DNA from 2 places in the Streptomyces sp. NPDC020681 genome. Region 1 is predicted to be linked to the other one. Evidence: predicted binding sites of a transcription regulator. Region 1 holds the regulator's gene; the other holds the start of a gene.
The links. Region 1 encodes HrcA, which represses chaperone genes, less so after heat shock. Its sites were predicted from a motif close to TTNGCACTCNGNNNNNCNGAGTGCNAA; they were not measured.

Region 1 (4,435 bases):
CCGGTATCTGATCGCGGACTCGGTGCTGTCCGAGGCGGGCTACTCCTGGTACGAGGTCTCGAACTGGGCGACCACCGACGCGGGCCGGTGCCTGCACAACGAGCTCTACTGGCGGGGCGCGGACTGGTGGGGCGCGGGACCCGGCGCGCACAGCCATGTGGGCGGGGTGCGGTGGTGGAACGTGAAGCACCCGGGGGCGTATGCGGCGGCGCTGGCGGAAGGCAGGTCACCGGGGGCGGGGCGGGAAATCCTGTCCTTGGAGGACCGCCGGGTGGAGCGGATCCTGCTGGAGCTCCGGCTCATCGAGGGCGTACCGCTGTCGCTGCTGCGGCCGTCCGGCCTGTCGGCCTCGCGCAAGGCCCTGGAGGACGGCTTGCTCGAGCCTGGCCCGTACGAGACGGGCCAGGCGGTCCTGACGCTGCGCGGCCGGCTCCTCGCGGACGCGGTGGTCCGGGACCTGGTGGACTGACCGCCTTCGGCGGTCGTCCTGTCCCACCCGCCCACCCGTTTCAGGGTCACGTTCAGTGACCGCCTCCGGTGGGTGGTTGCGCGCCGTCGGCGGCGGGGGAGGGCGCTGGCGAAGGCCGCCTCCGGCGGCCGGGACCCGCAGCCACCGCGGCGCGCAGCCGACGTGGTCCGGGGGCCGGGATCTGCCCCCGATTCGGGAAAGCGGCGTGGTGGGGAAAGACTCCCGGGACCGTCACCCCGCCGGCGACGTCACAAAGTCGATCAGCTCCTCGACCCGCCCCAACAGCTCCGGCTCCAGGTCCTTGTACGTCGTCACCCGCGACAGGATGTGCTGCCATGCCGCGCCCGTGTTCTCGGGCCAGCCCAGTGCGCGGCAGATGCCCGTCTTCCAGTCCTCGCCCCGGGGGACCGTCGGCCAGGACCGGATGCCAACGGACGACGGCTTCACCGCCTCCCAGACGTCGATGTACGGGTGGCCCACCACCAGCGCGTGGGCGCTCGTGACGCGGGCCGCGATCCGGTCCTCCTTCGACCCCGGGACCAGGTGGTCCACCAGGACGCCGAGGCGGGCGTCGGGACCCGGGGCGAAGTCGGCGACGATGGACGGGAGGTCGTCGATGCCGGAGAGGTATTCGACGACGACGCCCTCGATGCGGAGGTCGTCGCCCCAGACCTTCTCGACCAGTTCCGCGTCGTGCCGGCCCTCCACATAGATGCGGCCCGCCCGCGCCACCCGGGCCCGCGCGCCGGGGACCGCGACCGAACCCGAGGCCGTGCGGGCCGGAGCGGACGGGGCCGCCGTGGACGCGCGGACCAGGGTCACCACCCGGCCCTCCAGCAGGAAGCCGCGCGGGGCCAGGGGGAACACCCGGTGCTTGCCGAAGCGGTCCTCCAGCGTCACGGTCCCCGCCTCGCAGCGGATCACCGCCCCGCAGAAGCCCGTGGCGACCTCCTCCACGACCAGATCGGGTTCCGCTGGCACCTCGGGGACCGGTGTCGACCGCTTCCACGGGGGCGTCAGGTCCGGGCTGTAGCTGCGCATTTGGCCGACGCTACGACACCCCGAAGCGCTCCGCCAGCGCTTCACGCTGTGCCCGGACGAAGTCCGCGTCGACCACCGCGCCATGACCCGGCACATACACCGCGTCCTCGCCGCCGAGCGACAGCAGCCGGTCCAGCGCCGCCGGCCAGCGCGACGGAATCGCGTCCGGGCCCGCCTGCGGCTCGCCCGACTCCTCCACCAGGTCGCCGCAGAACACGACCTCCGGGCCGGCCGCGCTGGCCGGCACCAGCGCGGCCAGATCGTGACCCGTGTGGCCGGGGCCGACGTTGGCCAGGAGCACCTGGCGGCCACCGAGGTCCAGCGTCCACTCGCCGGAGACGAGATGCTGCGGCGTCACCATCAGATCGGTCGCCTCCGCCGCGTCCTCCACGCCGACACCCTCCCGGACGGCCTCGGCCCGGAGCTCGTCCCGGTCCCGCCGCATGAGATCGGCCACGCCGACCGCCCCGTACACCTCGGCCCCCGCGAACGCCGCCGTCCCCAGCACATGGTCGAAATGCGGATGGCTCAGTGCGATATGCGTCACCCGGCGGCCGCCCAGCAGCGCCTGCGCCTGGGTGCGGAGCTCGGCGCCCTCGCGGAGCGTGGAACCCGTGTCGTACATCAGGACGGCGTCCTCGCCGGCGATCAAACCAATGGTCGCGTCCCAGACCGGCAGCCGTCGGCGCCCCACCCCGTCGGCCAGCCGCTCCCAGCCGAAGTCTTCCCAACTGACGTCCATACGGCGACGCTACTGGCAACGACCAGCACAAGCGCGCGGTAGCGTGGCCGGCCGCCCTTGCTAGGTGCCTACCCCACGGCCGTACACTGGCACGGGGAAATGCTGGCACTCGGACGTATCGAGTGCCAAGGCAGTCCCCACCGAGGATCCACAGCTGGAGGTGTGCGCGATGCTCAGCGAACGCAGACTCGAAGTGCTGCGCGCCATCGTCCAGGACTATGTCGGCACCGAGGAGCCCGTCGGCTCCAAGGCGCTCACCGAGCGTCACCAGCTCGGGGTCTCACCGGCCACCGTGCGCAACGACATGGCCGTGCTGGAGGAGGAGGGCTTCATCGCCCAGCCCCACACCAGCGCCGGACGGATTCCGACGGACAAGGGCTATCGCCTGTTCGTCGACAAGCTGGCCGGAGTCAAGCCGCTGTCGTCGCCCGAGCGCCGCGCCATCCAGAACTTCCTGGACGGAGCGGTGGACCTGGATGACGTCGTCGGCCGTACGGTACGGCTGCTGGCGCAGCTGACCCGACAGGTCGCCGTCGTCCAGTACCCCTCGCTGACCCGGTCGACCGTCCGGCATGTGGAACTCCTCTCCCTCGCGCCCGCCCGGCTGATGCTCGTGCTGATCACGGACACCGGACGGGTCGAGCAGCGCATGATCGACTGCCCCGCGCCGTTCGGCGACACCTCGCTCGCCGATCTGCGGGCCCGGCTCAACAGCCGGGTCGTCGGACGCCGGTTCGCGGATGTGCCGCAGCTGGTGCAGGACCTGCCCGACTCTTTCGAGCCGGAGGACCGCGGCGCCGTCTCCACGGTGCTCTCCACGCTGCTCGAGACCTTGGTCGAGGAGACCGAGGAGCGTCTGGTGATCGGCGGCACCGCCAATCTCACCCGCTTCGGGCACGACTTCCCGCTGACCATCCGGCCGGTGCTGGAGGCGCTCGAAGAGCATGTGGTGCTGCTCAAGCTCCTCGGCGAGGCCAAGGAATCGGGCGGCATGGGCATGACGGTACGGATTGGTCATGAGAACGCCCATGAGGGCCTCAACTCCACGTCCGTCGTCTCGGTCGGCTACGGTTCGGGCGACGAGGCAGTAGCCAAACTCGGCGTGGTCGGACCGACCCGCATGGACTACCCCGGAACGATGGGAGCGGTACGCGCAGTGGCACGTTACGTCGGACAGATCCTGGCGGAGTCGTAAGTGGCCACGGACTACTACGCCGTACTCGGCGTGCGCCGCGACGCATCTCAGGACGAGATCAAGAAGGCGTTTCGGCGCTTGGCGCGTGAGCTTCACCCGGATGTGAATCCGGACCCGAAGACTCAGGAGCGCTTCAAGGAGATCAACGCAGCGTACGAGGTGCTGTCGGACCCGCAGAAGAAGCAGGTCTACGACCTCGGCGGCGACCCGCTGTCCCAGGCCGGCGGCGCCGGTGGCGCGGGCGGCTTCGGAGCCGGTGGCTTCGGAAACTTCTCGGACATCATGGACGCGTTCTTCGGGACGGCGTCGCAGCGGGGCCCGCGGTCGCGTACGCGGCGGGGCCAGGACGCGATGATCCGCCTGGAGATCGACCTCAACGAGGCCGCCTTCGGCACGACGAAGGACATCCAGGTCGACACGGCCGTGGTCTGTACGACCTGCTCCGGTGAGGGCGCGGCGCCGGGGACCTCGGCGCAGACCTGCGACATGTGCCGCGGCCGCGGTGAGGTCTCCCAGGTCACGCGTTCGTTCCTGGGCCAGGTCATGACGTCGCGGCCGTGCCCGCAGTGCCAGGGTTTCGGGACCGTGGTCCCGACGCCGTGCCCGGAGTGCGCCGGCGACGGCCGCGTCCGGTCCCGTCGCACGCTGACCGTGAAGATCCCGGCAGGCGTCGACAACGGCACCCGGATCCAGCTCGCGGGCGAGGGCGAGGTCGGCCCCGGCGGCGGGCCCGCCGGTGACCTCTATGTGGAGATCCACGAGCTGCCGCATGCCGTGTTCCAGCGGCGCGGCGACGATCTGCACTGCACGGTGACGATCCCGATGACGGCGGGCGCGCTCGGCACGAAGGTGCCGCTGGAGACGCTCGACGGCCTCGAGGAGGTCGACATCCGTCCCGGCACGCAGTCCGGCCAGTCGATCCCGCTGCACGGGCGCGGCATCACGCATCTGCGCGGCGGCGGCCGCGGCGACCTGATCGTGCACGTCG
Region 2 (4,435 bases), on a different contig from region 1:
CCGCCGTCCAGCTCCTGTGCCACCTCGGCGACCAGGTGCGCGCGGATGACCGCGCCGTCGGGCTCGTAGAGGAAGCGGCCCGTCTTGCGGACCTGTGGGTTCGGCAGGCCGCGGCCGGTGAGGGAGTGCGGGCCCGGGAGCAGGGTCGCGGTGATTGTGCCCGGGGACGTGCCGAACCAGAGGACCGCTTCCTTCACGTCGCCGCCGTCCGAGATCCACTCCGCCGCGGCGTCCTCCGGCACCGCCTCGTGCGGGATGCCCGGTGCGATCTTGAGTGCGGCGTGCGGGCGGGTGCGGGCTGCCGTGATGGCCCAGGACAGGGGCGGCGAGTACGCCTCCGGGTCGAAGATGCGGCCCCGGCCGCCTCTGCGGGCCGGGTCCACGAACACGGCGTCGTACTCGGCCGAGTCGGTCTCCATGACGTCCGCGCACCGGACCTCGATCAGTCCGTCCAGGCCGAGCGCTTCGGCGTTCGCTTGTGCGACGGCCGCGGTCAGCGGGTCGTGGTCCACCGCGAGGACCCGGATGCCGGCGCGGGCGAGTGCGATCGCGTCGCCGCCGATGCCGCTGCAGAGGTCCGCGACGCTGCGCACGCCGAGAGCGGCGAAGCGCTCGGCGCGGTAGGCGGCGACGGTGCGGCGGGTGGACTGTTCGACGCCGTTGGGCGTGAAGAACATCCGCTGCGCGTCCTCGGCCCCGAACTTCGCCGCGGCCCGCTGCCTCAGCCGTGCCTGGCCCAGTGCCGCCGACACCAGTCCGGCCGGGTGCTCGCGGCGCAGGCGGGTGGCGACGGCCAGTTCCTGTGCGGGGTCGTAGTCCCGCAGCTCGGCGAGCAGGGCCCGGCCTTCCTCGGTACGGAGCGCGGCGAATGAGTCGAGGTCGTTCACCGGACCCATTGTGGGCCAGGCGGGGGATGGTGCGCCTGTGGCGGCGGTGTCGGCCGGTCGTCCGGGTCCGGCGCTGACAGGATGCGGCGCCATGCAGCTAGTAAGACAAAAGCAGAAAAGCCGGGTGAATTGCCCGCCGGTTCGTCAACTGCGACACGTACGGGTGATGGCGGGCGTGCTCCTCGTCGCCCTGGCCGGTTCCGCCTGCGCGGCCGGGCCCTCGGACGAGCGCGACGGGTCGGAGCCCGCCCCGGGTCAGCTGGCCGAAGGGCCGGCGGGTCCGGCTGCCGCGCTCGCCGCGTACACGGAGAAGGTCCGGCGCGATCAGGTCGCGCGCGCCGCCGTCGCCAAGAAGTGGGGGCTCGCGAAGACTCCGCTGGCCGCGCCTCGGCCGCCCGCCGTCAAGCCGAAGATCACCACCCGCAAGGGCTTCGAGGTCGACGGTGGCGAGTCCCTGCCACCGGTCTTCACCACGGTCCCGGTCAAGGAGAAGATTGTCTTCCTGACGATCGACGACGGCGCGGAGAAGGACCCCAACCTGCTCCGCATGATGAGCGAGCTCAAGATCCCGTACAGCGCCTTCCTCAGCGACTACGTGATCAACGACAACTACGGCTACTTCAAGCGGATGCAGGATCTCGGCGTCTCGCTGCACAACCACACCCTCAACCACCGCTATCTGCCCGGACTTTCGTACGCCAAGCAGAAGACCGAGATCTGCGGTCAGCAGGCGAAGATCGAGAAGCGTTACGGAAAGCGGCCGCCGCTCTTCCGTCCGCCGTACGGGAACTACAACGAGAGCACCCTGCGCGCCGCCAAGTCGTGCGGAGTCAAGGCCGTGCCCCTGTGGGCCGCCGAGGCGTTTCCCGATCACATGGAGTGGCGGGAATGGGACCGGGACCTGCATCCCGGCGACATCATCCTCACGCACTTCCGCGGGCGCGATGACTGGAAGGGCACCATGCCCGACATGATCCGGCGCGTGATGAAGACGGTCACGGACAAGGGATACGCGGTGGCGAAGCTGGAGGACTACGTATGAGCGGCGCGCACCGGATTCCGGCCGCGCTGGCGGTCGTGACCGGTGCGCTGCTCGCCTCCTCGGGCTGTACGCCGTGCGTCGATCCCATCGAACGGCTCGGCAGCAAGGCCGTGCAGAGGGTTGCTCCGCCCCGTCCGGTACTCCGCCCCCGCCCAGCCGCGCGCGGGCGCGGATCCCGGCCCTCCCGCGCACCATGCCCGCCAGGACCACGCCCGCCAGAACCACGCCCGCCAGGACCACGGCCCCCGCCTGTCACCTCGCACCGACGGCCCTCAGGCCCCCGATCTCACGGAACCGACGACCCGTCTGCTGCGCCGTATCCACGGGATTCATTCCGCCTCGCAGCCGTGACGACGGGCCGCTGCACATGTCCGTACGTTCGTGCGGAACGGAGTGGCGCGCACGCGCGTTGTCCCCATCGGGGTCGCACCGCCGCACAATGATCGAGCACCCGCGCCCCGGCCCTCGCGGGCAGTCTGCGGGACTCGCACAGCGCAGTGGATTGGCACTCCGCTTGACCGAGTGCTAATCGCGGTCATAGTCTCGGCTCTGGCACTCCCCACTGGAGAGTGCCAACGCGCGACAGGCAGGTCCGGCACCCGCGACGACGGATCCACCTGGTCGCCACTCAGACAGTTAACCCCGTGAGATCTCCGAAGGGGGAGGTCGGATCGTGACGACCGCCAGCTCCAAGGTTGCCATCAAGCCGCTCGAGGACCGCATTGTGGTCCAGCCGCTCGACGCCGAGCAGACCACGGCCTCTGGCCTGGTCATCCCGGACACCGCGAAGGAGAAGCCCCAGGAGGGCGTCGTCCTTGCGGTCGGTCCGGGTCGTTTCGAGAACGGCGAGCGCCTGCCGCTCGACGTCAAGACCGGCGACGTCGTGCTGTACAGCAAGTACGGCGGCACCGAGGTGAAGTACAACGGCGAGGAGTACCTCGTCCTCTCGGCTCGCGACGTGCTCGCAATCGTCGAGAAGTAATTCACCCACGTTTTGATCTGCGCCCCTGGCTCCCGCACTGATGTCGCCGGGTGGCCAGGGGCGCAGCTCGTTTGAGAGGACAGAAAGCTCCCATGGCGAAGATTCTGAAGTTCGACGAGGACGCCCGTCGCGCCCTCGAGCGCGGCGTCAACAAGCTTGCCGACACGGTCAAGGTGACGATCGGCCCCCGCGGCCGCAACGTCGTCATCGACAAGAAGTTCGGCGCACCCACCATCACCAACGACGGTGTCACCATCGCCCGCGAGGTCGAGGTCGAGGACCCGTACGAGAACCTCGGCGCGCAGCTGGTGAAGGAGGTGGCCACCAAGACCAACGACATCGCTGGTGATGGCACCACCACCGCCACCGTGCTGGCCCAGGCGCTCGTCCGCGAGGGCCTGCGCAATGTCGCCGCGGGTGCCTCCCCGGCCGCCCTGAAGAAGGGCATCGACGCCGCCGTCAAGGCCGTCTCCGACGAGCTGCTGGCGACCGCCCGTCCGATCGAGGACAAGGCCGACATCGCTGCCGTCGCCGCGCTCTCCGCGCAGGACCAGCAGGTCGGCGAGCTCATCGCCGAGGCCATGGACAAGGTCGGCAAGGACGGTGTCATCACCGTCGAGGAGTCCAACACCTTCGGTCTGGAGCTGGAGTTCACCGAGGGCATGGCCTTCGACAAGGGCTACCTCTCCCCGTACATGGTGTCCGACCAGGAGCGTATGGAGGCCGTCCTCGACGACCCGTACATCCTGATCAACCAGGGCAAGGTCTCCTCGATCCAGGACCTGCTGCCGCTGCTGGAGAAGGTCATCCAGGCCGGCGGCTCCAGGCCGCTGCTGATCATCGCCGAGGACGTCGAGGGCGAGGCCCTGTCCACGCTGGTCGTCAACAAGATCCGCGGCACCTTCAACGCCGTCGCGGTGAAGGCCCCGGGCTTCGGCGACCGCCGCAAGGCGATGCTGCAGGACATGGCCACCCTCACCGGTGCCACCGTCATCGCCGAGGAGGTCGGCCTCAAGCTCGACCAGGCCGGTCTCGACGTGCTGGGCAGCGCCCGCCGCGTGACGATCTCCAAGGACGACACCGTCATCGTCGACGGCGGCGGCAACTCCGCGGACGTCGCGGGCCGCGTCAACCAGATCAAGGCCGAGATCGAGTCCACGGACTCCGACTGGGACCGCGAGAAGCTCCAGGAGCGCCTCGCGAAGCTGGCCGGCGGCGTGTGCGTGATCAAGGTCGGCGCCGCCACCGAGGTGGAGCTGAAGGAGAAGAAGCACCGTCTGGAGGACGCCATCTCCGCGACCCGCGCCGCGGTCGAGGAGGGCATCGTCTCCGGTGGTGGCTCCGCGCTCGTCCACGCCGTGAAGGTGCTCGAGGGCAACCTCGGCAAGGAGGGTGACGAGGCCACCGGCGTCGCCGTCGTCCGCCGCGCCGCGGTCGAGCCGCTGCGTTGGATCGCCGAGAACGCCGGCCTCGAGGGCTACGTCATCACCTCCAAGGTGGCGGAGCTGGACAAGGGCCAGGGCT

Region 2: a site for HrcA is predicted at 2,432-2,458, ahead of groES (co-chaperone GroES). Genes of this name have one in related genera too.

Annotation. Positions count from the first base shown of each region.
Region 1 is NZ_JBIRTX010000024.1:8,857-13,291, reverse strand. Features, by position in the region: gene hemW (radical SAM family heme chaperone HemW) at 1-469, shown strand, start outside; gene ACH4YL_RS35300 (DUF3097 domain-containing protein) at 701-1,510, opposite strand; gene ACH4YL_RS35295 (MBL fold metallo-hydrolase) at 1,521-2,252, opposite strand; gene hrcA (heat-inducible transcriptional repressor HrcA) at 2,422-3,447, shown strand; gene dnaJ (molecular chaperone DnaJ) at 3,448-4,435, shown strand, end outside.
Region 2 is NZ_JBIRTX010000014.1:79,903-84,337, forward strand. Features, by position in the region: gene ACH4YL_RS28565 (methyltransferase domain-containing protein) at 1-896, opposite strand, end outside; gene ACH4YL_RS28570 (polysaccharide deacetylase family protein) at 1,054-1,929, shown strand; gene groES (co-chaperone GroES) at 2,603-2,911, shown strand; gene groL (chaperonin GroEL) at 3,004-4,435, shown strand, end outside.